DNA from 2 places in the Rhodococcus sp. WB9 genome. Region 2 is predicted to be linked to the other one. Evidence: riboswitches for the same ligand, from Rfam matches in the RefSeq annotation. Region 2 holds a riboswitch; the other holds the start of a gene.
The links. A riboswitch is a leader RNA that binds a small molecule or an ion and turns the genes downstream of it on or off. The one in region 2 is predicted to bind cobalamin.

Region 1 (7,176 bases), 620 kb from region 2:
CGGGAACTGGGATTCCACTTCGCCCGCCAGGTCACCGACTACGCCGCCACCGCGGGTGCGCAGGTGATCGCGGTCGAGGACCTCACCACCCTCGAGACCCGCGGACACGGACGAGTCAACAACAACCGGGCCGCGCAGTCCGCCCGCCGTAAAGCGACCGCCGCCCTCACGCACACCGCCGCGGGTGTGGGTGTCGCGGTGGTCACGGTGCCCGCCCCCGGATCCTCGGCACAGTGTCCGGGGTGCGACGAACCGCTCACCCGCCCCGGCGGCTGTCACACCGCATGGTGTCCCCGCTGCCTGGTCGGCGGCAACCGCGACCAGATTGCCGGGGTGAACCTGGCCAAACGCGCGCTGCTCGGTAAGAACAAGGTGACCCGGCGGCGGGGGCAGCTGCCCGCGGTTCGGGTCGCCGAGCACGCGCCGGTCCGAAAGTCCCGGGACAAGACCAGTCCGACACCGCGTCGGCCGCGGCATCGCCGGGTCCGCCGCAGCCTCCGCACCGTGACACCGCGGGCGGGGGGTGACTCCGAAACAGCATGTTCCTGCACCCGAAGCGTCGGTGTGGGACGGTCCAACCCACACCACCACACGGTGATGCGGGTAGCCATGACACACGTATATCTCAACCATCAGCCACACCAGTGGCAGATAGTACGAGATCTACGTAGACGCTCGTCTCCACCCGAATCCGAGCCTGCGCCTCAGCCAACCGGCGCTCGGCGTCCACGAGATCAGTGCCGACCGCGACTATGACACCTTGACGATCCGCAGAGGACCGGAGCGGACCGAGGTGTTGCCCGGGTTCGAGAGAACACTGCAACCGGATGACCCCCTCGGCCTGACGCGCGGCTTCGATGCCCTGCACGCGTTCGATCACCACATTCTCGTAACCAAAGAATGCGACGCAGCCTGCACCGCGCCCGGGTGCTCGCGATTGCGGTGGCAGCCCGGCAAGATGACAGATCGACTCCCGGACCAGATCGCGACCCATCGCACGGTGCACCAGCTCCCAAATGAAATCGCCTCCAGGACGGGTATTGCCCTCGATGATCCGTGGCCCGGCCGAACCGATACGCACTTCGGTATGGGCCGGCCCAAAGGAATGACCGATCGAACTGAGGAAATCGGTGACGAGATCGCGGAGCTCGGCAAGGGCCGATGCCGCGAGCACGGCCGGCATCAGATGACCGGTTTCGATATACCGTGGCGGGCCGGTGGTGGTTTTTGCGGTCACCGCGATGATCTCGTGCCGGCCATCCGTGGTGAAGGATTCGACGCTGTATTCGGGGCCGTCGATGAACTCTTCGACGAGAGTCGGCCCGGGGTACTCGCCGCGAGAGCAGGCGAATGCGGATTCGACCTGGTCAAGGCTGGAGACGCGAAGAACACCGGAGCTGCCGGCGCCTTCAGCCGGCTTGACGATGATCGGGCCGCCCACTGACTGAAGAAAGCTCCGTACCTCGGAGGCCGAATCGCAGCTTCGGGTCAGCACAGCTCCGAGATCACGGCCGGCCAGGTGCTCGCGCATGGCGATCTTGTCGCGGGTCAACCGGACGGCTTCCCGCGCATTGCCCTTGATGCCCAATGCCTCTTTGATCACGGCGGCCGGCATGAGGCCGTGCTCGGTGAATGACACGACGGCATCGACGGGTTCAACCTCGTGCAGCTCCTGCGCCATGCTGAGCGCCTCTGCCTGGTTGCGGTAGTCGAATACGCACAGCCGGTGGGCGCGCCTGGCCTGCCGCGCGGTGACCGATTCGGAATTCTGAAACACAGACAGCTCGACCGGTAGATCTTCGATCATTCGGAAAGTCTCGTCATGTCCGCCGACGATCAAAATGTGAGCCATGCCGACCCAGCTCCTCGAGGTCCGCTGATTCCCGGAGGTCGCGCTCGTCCGGCCGGTCTCACTTCCGGCCCTCGATTGCGCTGAAGCCGCAGGGCAGGAGCGTACTGCCGGTGAGTTCGAGGCCTGCGCGCTCGTATAGGCGCGCGTAGTCCTGAATCGTTCGCTCCCGGCCGCCCGTCATGACCAGCATGGCGACGTCCACCACATTTCCCCAGACGTATCCGCCGTCCTCGCTGATCACCCGCTCCAGGACCAGGATCCTGCCGCCGGGCGCGAGTGCGTTCGCGCAATTGATGAGGACGCGTACCGAGTCGTCGTCGTTCATCGTGTGAAGAACGCTCTTGAGCAGGTGGACGTCGCCCCCGCCAGGCACCTCTGTGAAACCGTCGCCGGGCACAATGCCACACCGCTCATCGACGCCATATTCCCGCAAGGTGTCACCGGCCCTGGCCAGCGAGAACTCCAGGTCGTAAATCGTGCCCCGCAGATGATCGTATTTGCGCAACAGCTGGGCGGTCACGATGCCGTAGCCACCGCCGACATCGACGACGTGCCGATTGTCCGTGAAATCGATCGCTTCCGCGGTCTCGAGACCGGTGCGGATCGAGATCTCGTGCCAGCCCAGATGGAAGCGCTGGGCGGAGTCGGGGTGCTCGGCCAGGTAGTCGAAGAGCGATTTGCCGAAGAACTGGCCGAATCCTGTCTGTCCCGTACGTGCGCATTGGAGCAGCTCGCTCCAGGCCAGGTACGTTTCTGCGCCGGCAAAGAGCTCCACCTCGCTTGCGATCGATTCCGGATTATCCCTGCGCAAGAATTCGGCTCGCGGCGTGAGTGCGCATCTGTCCTGCTCGTCCACGGAGAAGATCCCCGCGCTCATGAGTAGGCGGAGGATCCGCTTCAGCGCATCGGGATCAGTGCCGCTTCGTTGGGCGAGGTCGGCAAGCGCCATTGGGCCCCCCGCCAGCAGATCGGCGAGCTCCAGCTCGACGGCTACGAACAAGCAGCTGGATATGTTGTAGCCATGAACCATTTCTTTGACACAGAGACGGTCGGGCTTGTCACGGAAGTCGAAATACATGTGCGCCTTCGAATAGGTCGTGGAGTACAGCAATACGTGGAACTCCCGGACTCCCGGGCGTTCAACCAGCGTGAGGTTTCACCGCGTCGCGCGATAGATACCCAGGGGCTGGCAACCATCCACCCCCGCCCCCACCACGTAGGTTCAGGTGGTAATCGCAGGGTCCGATTCCGACCCCAGATTTCGCACCAGCCAACGCCCGTCGACGAGATGCATGAGGACCGGGCACACGTACCGGGGATCGTTCGGCTGCCACAGATCGCCCTCCAGCGCCGAGGCGTCGAATACGTAGAGCGCCTCGACCCCGGGGCGACCATCCTGGTGGCTGAACCGATTCCCCACGTCGCCGGATCTGGCAGCATCGCCCCGAACGACCGCACGTGCACGCGCTCGAAATGCACCCACAGCGGATGATCCGGCGGCCCGGCAAGGGCCGCCTCAACCGCCTCACCATCCCATCGTCAACAGTCATCCGATAGTGGTTGCACGCACCCACTTCTGCGCCAGTACCGCCCGGAAGTCGGGATCCACGTTCGGCCATACCGACAGCAGATCCCCGTCCACACACACCGGCATCAGGAATGCCCACGCCGCATTCACCAGATCTGTATGCCCGAGAAACCGCACCAGTTCGGCCGGATCCACCGCACGAAGCTGCCGGTACGTCTGCCGCACCTCGGGCGGCAACGAGTCGATCTGCTCGTCGGTCAGCTGCGGAAGCCGGACGCACGCGTCGAGAACTACCCGACAGGCAGCCACGGTTGCCCTGCCCCTCGATCAGCGGGTCGAGACGAAGCCGTCAGCGGCGTCGCCGGGGTCTGGGGTTTCCTCGTGCGCCATCTCCTCGAACACCTGACCGCGTCGCGCGCTCGTGTTGTCGAAAGGCCAGCACGTCCGCCAACTCCACCCGCCGGTGCCTGCCCCCGATCCAGAGCCGTGACCGCGTCGACGAGCAGCCTCCGGACACTGTCCGGCAACGGCGCCGAACCTCCGGAGTCGAGATCGTCACATCATCCTGACCAGCGATAACATACTTCAACGCGGTGAGAAGGCCCGATCGTCGGCGCCCGGCAGCAACACCGTGTGGTTCATCAGAGCGGCCATACCTCGACCATAAAGCGAAAAAAAGAACACAATCTCCTGCGCAGCGGACGAGGTGGCTCTCAGCCCAGCCCGTCGAGGAACTCCTCGACCACTTTCCGGTACTGCTCCGGCTGGTCGTCGTGGACGAGGTGCCCGGCCCGCTGGATGCGGACGTACTCGGCGCCGGGATGCCGCTCCGCCATGGTCCGCATCTGACCGTCGGGGGTGATCGTGAACTCCCCCTCGATCAGCAGGGCCGGAACCGTGATCGACGCCCACTGGTCCCAGAAGTGCCTGCCGCCCCACTCCTCGGAGATGTCGCGGAACGTGTCGACGTCCCCGTGCAGGTACCAGCCGTCGGCGCGCTTCTCGAAAGAATCCAGGAAGTACTGTCCGGCAACCGGACCGAAGAACTCGAACAGGTCTTCCCGGGTCGCGAACGGCTGCGGCCAGTTCGAGATCATCGCCGCCCAGTCCGCGGCGGTGCGGCCCCGGAAGTCGGGGGCCATGTCTTCGAGCACGAGCGCCGATACCTTCTCTGGGTGTTCGGCCGCAAGGAACCACGCGTGCAGGGCGCCCATCGAGTGCCCGATCACCACCCACGGCTCGGTGAAGGGCGCGAGTACGGCGGCCAGGTCTTCCACGAACGCTTCCGTCGTCAACCGCGACGGTGCGGGCCTGCCGTGACCTGCGGCGTCGAACGTGAAGACGTGGCCGTGCTCGCGCAACCACGGCACGTGCCGGCCCCACGTCCGGGCGCTGCCCATCAGCCCGTGCAACAGCAGAATCGGCTGTCCCGTCCCGCCCTCGTCGTGCAACGCACTCTCACCCGCCACCCCTCCGACGCTAGCGGAGTAATCTCGCCCGCATGGCAGTGGTGAAGATCAACGCAATCGAAATCCCCGAGGGCGCGGGCCCCGAACTCGAGAAGCGCTTCGCAGCGCGCGCGCACGCCGTGGAGAACTCCCCCGGCTTCCTCGGATTCCAGCTTCTGCGCCCCGTCAAGGGCGAGAACCGCTACTTCGTCGTCACCCAGTGGGAGAGCGAAGAGGCATTCGCGGCGTGGCGCGACGGTCCGGCCCGGGAGGCACACGCGGGTGAACAGAAGAAGCCGGTGGCGTCCGGAGCTTCGCTGCTCGAGTTCGAGGTCGTTCTCGACGTCGCGGCGGCGAACAAGAACTGAGAGCCAGGGCCGAGCGGGAGGATTGACACGACGGCCCGCCGGGTGCAAAAGTTCGCAGGACAAAGCGATGGTTCGGCAGGAATCCGGTGCAATCCCGGAGCGGTCGCGCCACTGTAAATCGGAGTAGTCCTTCACCGGAACCACCTCGACAGCCAGATACTGCGGCCATCGCCTGGACCTAGGGGACGCGAAATCCCAGGAGGAACTATGGCACTCGCCTACGCACCCGGCTCGTCGGTCGACACGACCCGACTCGCCGTCATCTCTTTCGCGATCGTTCTGTTCGCGATGCTCGCTCTCTACCTCGTTGGTTTCGACCAGGGCGCGATTTCGCGCAGTGGCATGTACATGCACGAACTGATGCACGACGGGCGCCACCTCCTGGGTCTGCCATGCCACTGACCGATTCCTTCACGAAACTCCTCATCCGCGGCCTGCTGGCCGGCCTGATCGCAGGCATCCTGGCCGGTGGCGTCGCGTTCGTCCTCGGTGAGTCGCACATCGATGCGGCCATCGCGATCGAAGAGTCGAACAGCGCTGCCGAAGCCGAAGTCCACTCGCACGATGCCACGCAGGCAGCGGAGCCGGCCGGGCACTCGCACGACGAAGAAGACGCACTGGTCAGCCGGGACGGACAGCGCTTCGGACTGTTCCTGGCCACCTCCCTCGCGGGCCTGGCTCTGGGAGCGATCTTCGCCGTCGTCGCGAATTACGCGCGTCGGCTGACGACGCTGTCGGGGCCGTTGCTCGGGTTGACACTGGCCACGTTGGGCTGGTTGGCAATCGAGGCGGTGCCGTTCTTCAAGTACCCCGCCAACCCGCCCGCTGTCGGAGACCCCGAAACGATCACCCAGCGCACCGGGCTGTGGCTTGCCGCAGTCGTGCTGGGCTTGCTCGCGGTGGTGGCCTCCGTCTTCGCGGCGAAGGCCGTCGCAGCGCAGGAGTTCCTGTCGGTGCGGATCGCGGCGCCGGTTCTCGCGTTCCTCGTGGTGGTGACCATCGGATACCTCGTTCTGCCCACCGTCAACGAAGTGGGCGACGACTTCCCCGCAGTGCTGCTGTGGCAGTTCCGCCTGTCGTCCCTCGCGACGCAGGCCACGTTGTGGCTGGTTCTCGGACTGGCATTCGCGTTCCTCACGGAGCGTGCCACCCGGGCCACGACGCCCGCGTCGGCGAACGTCGCCTGACCCACCTGTCAGGGCGTCAGCGGGATTCGTCCCATCGGGCCGGGTCCGCCTCCAGGGCGGCCCGGTCCCAGCCACCCCGCTCGGCCGCCGCGTCGTACGTGCTGTGCAGGAACTTCAAGAGTGCGGCATCGGGATCGTCTGCGGTTCGGACGGTCTCGTACGGCAGCAGGAACTGTCCGTTCTCCTTGCTGTAGAAGGCTCCGTCGGGCCCGACCGGGTAGTCGGCGAAACCATCCGGTTCCGGGTAGGCGTACGCGTAGAACGCGCCTTCGACGCCACCGCCGGGCCAGAAACCGCAGCTGCTCAGCTCGTGCGAGTAGCCCTCGACCATCACCCAGTCTCCGCAGTTCGGTGCTCCCCCAGGATGAGTCGGTGCGGTTCGCCCGGAGAACCGGGTGCAGGCCAGGTCGAGCGCACCCCAGAAGAAGTGCACCGGACTGACCTTCCCGATGAAATGGGAACGGAACTCGTGCAGGACGCGGTCCGCCTGCACGAGCTGCCGCCAGAACTGATGCACCGACTCACTGTCGTACGAACAGTGCTGGTTGTCCTCCGCGAACGGGACGGCGGGGTCCACCTCGTTGGGCCGGGCCAGAATCGTCGTCGCCACGCCCAGTTCGGCCAGCGTGGCCATCGTCTCCGCATAGAAATCGGACACCGACTTCGGTTCGAGGGCAACCGTCCCGGTGCCGCCCGTACTCGTGCGGATCACCAGTCGATGGTCGGCGAAGTCGAATTCGATGTCGAAGCAGTCGGTGCCGTACGGGACTGTCGACGTCGTGAGACCGCGGGG
Region 2 (7,176 bases):
GCCGATGCTGAGCCGTCCGACGAAGCTGGTGCCGATCAGTCCGATCAGCAGCGCGATGAGCGGCTCGGACACGAACGACACGACGGGATTACTGATCTCGGCGATGTCCAGGATCGCGCCGGTCGCGATGAGCAGGAGGGAGACGAGCAGCGGAGCGAGGAGCAGGATCAGGGGGCGGTCGTGCGCCGCGCGCTCGGCCGTGACCTCGGTGACGGTCGCGGTGCGTTGCGCCTGGGCGACGCGTCCGCCGGCATCGGGCCGAGGGGTGGTCCCGCCGCTGCCGCCGTCGGTCCACTGGTCCTCTTCGTCGTCGACGACCGTCTGATGGAAGTGCTCCTCGTCCTTCTCCGGGTTCCACCAACCGCGGGTGAACAGGAACGACATGATCGCGACGGAGATCGCCACGGTCGGGATCACCAGGATCAACCCGAAGATCAGCATCTTGCCGAGCGGTACACCGAGAAGTCCGGCGAGGGCGAGGGCGCCGACACCGGGAACCATGAGCACGATGCCGCACTCCAGGCCGATGGCGAGGGCGGTGGCCATGCGTGCGGTCCCGACCCGGCCGACCTTCGGTGCGAGGTTGCGGGCGAGCGGGGCGGAGATGACGAGCAGGACGTCGAGGAAGATGGACTGCAGCAACGTCGCGATCGTCAGCGACATCGCATAGGGCATTCGTTTCGGCCCGAACACCCGCAGAAGTGTTCCGACCAGGCGCTGGATCGCGCCCATTTCTTTCAACATGGCGCCCATCAGGACGCCGAAGGCGATCAGAAGTCCCACTTCGGCCATGATGTCGCCGAAACCGGTGCTGATGACTTCCACCGTTTCGGCCGTGCCGAGTCCCGTCGTGAGTCCGAGGTAGGCGGATCCGACGACCAGTGACACCACTGGGTTGAACTTGAAACGCACGATCATCAGAACGACCGCCGCGACGGCGACCGTGGTGTTGATCAGGATTGCTACGTCTGACATGTGCGCGTCCTTATCGAGGAGGCGGGGTAGTGACTGGTGTCACAGGTACACCCATATTATGAGCACACACTCACGATATAAGCAATTGGCCTTCGGCCCCGTGCGGGTGGAATACTCGACGCATGGTCGTGCTGGATCCGTTTGCGGTGGGACGGCCGACGGCCGCCGAGCGCAGAGCGTCGGAGGACTGGAGCGAGATCCAACTCTGGTCCGACCGCGTGTACATGCCCTATGTCGTGCGTCCGCTCGGTGTCGGGCTGTCGCCCCGGTCGAGCATGTACTCCACGAAGATCGGCGACATCACCGTCACCCGGTTCTCCTACGGAATCCCCGTCTCGGTCGGCGACTTCTCGTCCGACGCAGGAAACGCGCTCGTTCTCACGACCATCCGGGGCAACGCCCGGCACCACCTCGACCACGACGCCACCGCGGACACACCGGCAGGTGACACGTTCGTCGCCGACTGCAGTCGCGTCGACTACCTCGTCGAGTTCTCGCCCGACCACGTCCAGCTCAATCTCACCGTTCCCCATGCGTTGCTCACGGACACGGCTGTGCGCTGGTGGGGATTCGACCCCGGAGATCTTCTCTGGCAACGCAAATGCGCCATCGGCGGCGGTGGATCCGGCTGGCAGGCGCTGCTCGCTTACGCGATGCGGACGACGGGAGAGCTACCGGGGCACGCCACCGAGGGGCGCATCGGACTCAACCTGCAGGAGTTGCTGGTCGGGCACCTGCTCACCGAATGGGCGGCTCGTGCCGGAGTGGACCCGGACAGGTCCACCGGCCCGGCGGCGCCCGGCTATGTGCGGCACGCCGTCCAATACATCCGCGAGTACGCCCGCGAACTGCCGACCGCTTCCGACATCGCCGACGCGGTGGGTGTCAGCGTCCGCACCCTGTCCGGGTCGTTCCGGAAATACCTGAACACCACCCCGGCCGAGTACGTGCGTGAGCAGCGCCTCCAGGGCATCCGGGAGGAACTGCTCACCGCATCGCCGGGCGAGACCGTCGCCTCGATCGCCGGCGCGTGGGGATACGTCAACCTCGGCCTCTTCGCGGCCGCCTACCGTCGCCGGTTCGGTGAGAATCCGTCGCAGAGCAGGGCCTTCGGCCCCGTGAGTGGTTGACGAGTCCAGAGACTCCTCAACCACTCACGGGCCGCGGAGCCGCCTACAGCTCCGCGCGGACCAGCTTCGCCGCGTCGACGAGGTTCCGCAGCGACGCCTCGACCTCGGCGGGACCACGGGTCTTCAGACCGCAGTCGGGGTTGACCCACAGCCGTTCCACCGGCACCGCCTTCAGCGCCTCCCGCAGCGACGCCGCGATCTCCTCGACACCGGGCACCCGCGGCGAGTGGATGTCGTACACGCCCGGGCCGACGCCGAGATCGAAGCCGACGGCGTTGAGGTCGTCGAGGACCTCCATGTGCGAGCGCGCGGCCTCGATGGAGGTGACGTCGGCGTCGAGCCTCGCGATGGCCTCGATGACCTCACCGAACTCCGAATAGCAGAGGTGGGTGTGGATCTGCGTCGAGTCCGAGACCCCGGACGTCGCGAGACGGAACGCCCCGACCGACCAGTCGAGGTACGCCGGCTGAGCCGCGGCCCGCAGGGGCAGCAGTTCGCGCAACGCGGGCTCGTCCACCTGGACGATCCGGATGCCCGCGCCCTGCAGGTCCACCGTTTCGTCGCGGATGGCCAGCGCCACCTGGTTGGCCGAGTCGGCCAACGGCTGGTCGTCGCGCACGAACGACCACGCCAGGATCGTCACCGGACCGGTGAGCATGCCCTTCACCGGACGCTGCGTGAGTGACTGCGCGTACGTGATCCATTCGACCGTCATCGGGTGGCTGCGGCGCACGTCGCCGTACAGGATCGGCGGGCGGACGCAGCGGCTGCCGTACGACTGCACCCAGCCGTTGTCCGTCGCGAAGAACCCGTCCAACTGTTCGGCGAAGTACTGCACCATGTCGTTGCGTTCCGGTTCGCCGTGCACCAGCACGTCGAGGTCCAGCTTCTCCTGCAGCGCAACCACATCGGCGACCTCGGCGCGCATCCGGTTCAGGTACTCGGACTCGTCGATCTCACCCTTGCGCCGCGCCGCGCGCGCGACCCGGATCTGCGTCGTCTGCGGGTAGGAGCCGATGGTGGTGGTCGGCAGCACCGGAAGCGACAGCGCCGACTGGGCTTCCCGACGTTCCGCGGCGGGACTGCGCCCCGGATCGGACGCGGTGAGCGCGTCCAGCCGGGCACGGACCGTGGCGTCGTGCAGACGCCTGTCGGTGCTGCGGGTGGACGCCGCCGCGCGGGCGAGCGCGAACTCGTCCTCGACGGATTCACGACCGCTGGTCAGTGCGGTGCCGAGGGTGACGACCTCGCGGACCTTCTCGGTACCGAACGCCAGCCACGACCGCAGCGCCTTGTCGAGTCCGGTCTCCGCGTCGAGCGTGTACGGGACGTGCAGCAGCGAGCACGACGTCGAGACGGCGAGCGAACCGGTGCTGCCCAGCAGGGTGCCGAGCGACGCCAGTGCCGCGTCCAGGTCGGTGCGCCAAATGTTGCGTCCGTCGACGACGCCGGCGACGACGTGCTTGCGGGTCAGATCGGGAACGGTGGCGAGAGTGTCGGATCCGGCGACCAGATCGATCGCAATTCCCTCGACACCGGTCGAGGCGATGGCGGGGAGTGCGTCACCGAGGCTGCCGAAGTAGGACGCGAGGAGGATCGCCGGCCGCGACGGTGCCGCGGACAACCGGTCGTAGGCACGCTTGGCCGCCGCGATCTCTTCCGGTGTGCGGTCGGCGACCAGCGCGGGTTCGTCGATTTGCACCCACTCGGCGCCGGCGTCGGCGAGCCGACCGAGCAGGTCCGCGTACAGCGGGACCAGTTCGTCGAGGCGGTCGAGGAGGGGTACCTCCGAGCCGACGGCCTTCGACAGCAGCAGGAACGTCACCGGACCCACCACCACCGGGCGGGCCGGAATGTCCAGGGCACGTGCCTCTTCGAGTTCGCGGAGCACCTTCGACGGGTCGAGGGCGAACGTCGTCGATGGGGAGATCTCGGGCACCAGGTAGTGGTAGTTGGTGTCGAACCACTTGGTCATCTCGAGCGGGGCGATCGTGTGGTTGCCGCGGGCGGCGGCGAAGTAGCGGTCGAGGTCGCTCTCGATGCCGGCGACACGGTCGGGCAGGGCGCCGAGCATCGCCGCGGTGTCCAGCACATGGTCGTAGTACGAGAACGTGTTGACGGGAACGGAGTCGAGCCCGGCGTCGCGCAATCTCGTCCAGGTCCGGCGTCGCAGATCCTGGGCGAGCGCGTCGAGCCCTTCGGCGTCGAGGCGGCCGGTCCAGTACGACTCGACGGCCTTCTTCAGTTCGCGATTCGGACCGATGCGAGGTGAGCCCAGCACGGTCGCGGTGAAAGAAAATGTCACGGTATCTCCAGTTGCGTACGCGGTACGGCTACCGCCGGCAAACGGGTACACCTCTCGAGCCCAGGGACCTGCTGCAGCGCGAGAAGGTCTACACGCCCAATCCACGAGGCGGTAACCGTCGGGCACGGCGTGCCCGACACAGTCGGCAGGTCTTCGGACTTGCAGGCAGCCGGTGTGACATCACACCGGACCTAGTGGCCGTCGCTTCCCAGGCGGTTGCCCAGTGCATGGTGACGGCGGTCGTTCCTGCTCACCGCTGCGGGACAGTCCCGGATTCTCACCGGGTTCCCTCTCACACGCGGACTCCGGAGAGGCCGACGTGCTTCGACGCCAGGTGCGGTCTTCGGGGCTCCTCACGACCGTGCCGGGCGAACCAGCTGCACCGGCCAGCATAGGCCTCCGGCCCGTGCGCCTTCTTGGTAGCCCCAACTACCAAAAAGGGGCTCTACTGCTGTGATCGTGGGTGGTAGCTGGGCATCGTAGGGGCGCACGCCGTTGTCCCAGTAGCGTTCTGGCTTGTCTAGGGTCAGTCGGCTACATGTGTGGGAGAACGGCGTGCGCGAAGCCAGGATATGGCGTCAGGTGTTGGGTGTCGAAAAGACGGTGATCGAGCACGTTGATTTCGATGCCACGGCCGTGGCGGTGATCGTCGCGGTCCGGCCGCAGGCCCGGGCCCGGTCCCGGTGCGGGCTGTGCGGTCGCCGTAGCCCCGGCTACGACGGCGGCACCGGGCGGCGGCGATGGCGCGGCCCGGACTGCGGCCTGGTCCGCACCTTTATCGAGGCCGACGCCCCACGGGTGTCCTGCCGCGAACACGGGGTCACGGTGGCCGCTGTGCCCTGGGCCCGGCACCGCGCCGGGCACACCCACGCGTTCGACCAGACGGTGGCGTGGCTGGCCACGCACACCTCGAAGGCCGCGACCTGCGAGGTGACGCGCACCGCCTGGCGCACGGTCGGGGCGATCGTGGACCGGGTGTGGGCCGACACCGCACCCGCCCGGGACCCGCTGGCCGGGCTGCGTCGGATCGGGATCGACGAGATCTCCTACAAGAAGGGCCACAAGTATCTGACGGTCGTCGTCGACCACGACTCCGGCCGGCTGGTGTGGGCCGCCCCCGGCCGCGACGCGGCCACCCTGTCCGGGTTCTTCGACCGGCTCGGGCCCGAACGCTGCGCGAAAATCACCCACGTCACCTCGGACGCGGCCGGGTGGATCGGATCGGTGGTGGCCCGGTACTGCCCGGATGCGATCCGCTGCGCGGACCCGTTCCACGTGGTCGCCTGGGCCACCGAAGCCCTCGACGCGGTCCGCCGGGCCGCGTGGAACCGGGCCCGGGCCACCGAGAACGCCTCCCGCGGCGGCGGCTGGAAACCACGCCGCCGCCCGAAGGCCGGACCAGCTCAAACGGTGAAACGCAGCCGGTGGGCGTTGCTGAAGAACCCGGACACCCTCACCACCGGGCAGCAGGCGACGCTACGGTGGATCGAACTGCACGACCCGGTGCTGCACCGCGCCTACCTACTCAAGGAAACCTTGCGGTTGATCTTCCAACTCCCGGCCGAGAACGCCGCCACCGAACTCGATCGATGGATCGGCTGGGCGAGACGGTCCCGGATCCCGGCCTTTGTCGCGTTGCAGAAAAGCATCCGCGCCCACAAACCCGCCATCCTCGCCGCCATCGAACACGGCCTGTCCAACGGGCGCATCGAATCGGTCAACACCAAAATCCGCCTCATCACCCGACGCGGATTCGGGTTCCACACCCCCGAGGCCGTCATCGCACTCGCGATGCTCAGCCTCGGGGGCGCTCGACCACAACTACCCGGCCGAACCCACCCACGAATGAGTCAGTAGAGCCCAAAAAGGCGCACGAGCCCGGAGGGCCTACAGCCAGCCGTTCGACTCCGCGGCGCGGACGGCCTCGGCGCGGGTGCTGGCGCCGGTCTTGCCGATCGCCGAAGACAGGTGATTGCGTACCGTGCCTGCCGACAGGAACAGTGCGGCAGCGATCGAGGCGACCGGCGCACCGTCCCGCGCCGCCCGCAGCACGTCGGTCTCCCGGTCGGTGAGCGGTGATTCCCCGCTGACGAGACTGTCGGCGGCGAGAGCCGGGTCGACGACGCGCAGTCCGGCATGGACGCGCCGGACGGCGTCGGCGAGCTGCCGGGCCGGGGTGTCCTTCACGACGAACCCCGATGCACCGGCCTGCAGTGCCTTGCGCAGGTACCCGGGACGACCGAACGTCGTCACGATCAGGACGCGGGTCTGCGGCATCTCGGTCCGCAGTGCCGTGGCCGCGGCGATTCCGTCCAGGCCGGGCATTTCGACGTCGAGGAGCGCGACGTCGGGGGAGTGCTCGCGCGCCGCCGCGACGACCTCGTCGCCGCGCCCGACCTCCGCGACGACCGTGAGGTCCGCCTCCAGGTCGAGCAGGGCGGCGAGGGCACCGCGGACGAGTGCCTGATCGTCGGCGAGCAGCAGCCGGATCGTCACGGGGCCTCTTCCTTCAGCACGTGCAACGAGAACCCGCCGGGTTGCGGATGGGTGATGACGACCCGGGCTCCGGCGGCGGCGGCGCGCTCCCGAAGGCCCACCAGCCCGTTCCCGTGCACGGATTCACGACACCCGGCGCCGTCGTCGACGACGGTGACCTCGCGTTCGCCCACCGTCACCGAGCAGTGCGTTGCGCCGCTGTGCCGGACCACGTTCGTGACACCCTCCCGGACGGTCCACGCGAACAACTCGCGCAGTCCGGTGGGCACC

Region 1: another riboswitch for cobalamin. It lies ahead of FND50_RS04410 (CbtB domain-containing protein); the one in region 2 lies ahead of metE (5-methyltetrahydropteroyltriglutamate--homocysteine S-methyltransferase).

Annotation. Positions count from the first base shown of each region.
Region 1 covers NZ_CP041769.1:913,329-920,504, reverse strand. Annotated here, with positions in the region: partial or broken gene FND50_RS36655 (zinc ribbon domain-containing protein) at 1-671, shown strand, start outside; gene FND50_RS04440 (ATP-grasp domain-containing protein) at 626-1,852, opposite strand; gene FND50_RS04435 (methyltransferase) at 1,911-2,930, opposite strand; gene FND50_RS35970 (hypothetical protein) at 3,399-3,689, opposite strand; gene FND50_RS04420 (alpha/beta fold hydrolase) at 4,094-4,849, opposite strand; gene FND50_RS04415 (antibiotic biosynthesis monooxygenase) at 4,882-5,196, shown strand; cobalamin riboswitch at 5,248-5,381, shown strand; gene FND50_RS04410 (CbtB domain-containing protein) at 5,404-5,598, shown strand; gene FND50_RS04405 (CbtA family protein) at 5,589-6,383, shown strand; gene FND50_RS04400 (DUF5996 family protein) at 6,400-7,176, opposite strand, start outside.
Region 2 covers NZ_CP041769.1:1,537,426-1,544,601, forward strand. Annotated here, with positions in the region: gene FND50_RS07370 (GntP family permease) at 1-975, opposite strand, end outside; gene FND50_RS07375 (AraC family transcriptional regulator) at 1,098-2,105, shown strand; gene metE (5-methyltetrahydropteroyltriglutamate--homocysteine S-methyltransferase) at 2,149-4,410, opposite strand; cobalamin riboswitch at 4,537-4,744, opposite strand; gene FND50_RS07385 (ISL3 family transposase) at 4,966-6,267, shown strand; gene FND50_RS07390 (response regulator transcription factor) at 6,298-6,906, opposite strand; gene FND50_RS07395 (sensor histidine kinase) at 6,903-7,176, opposite strand, start outside.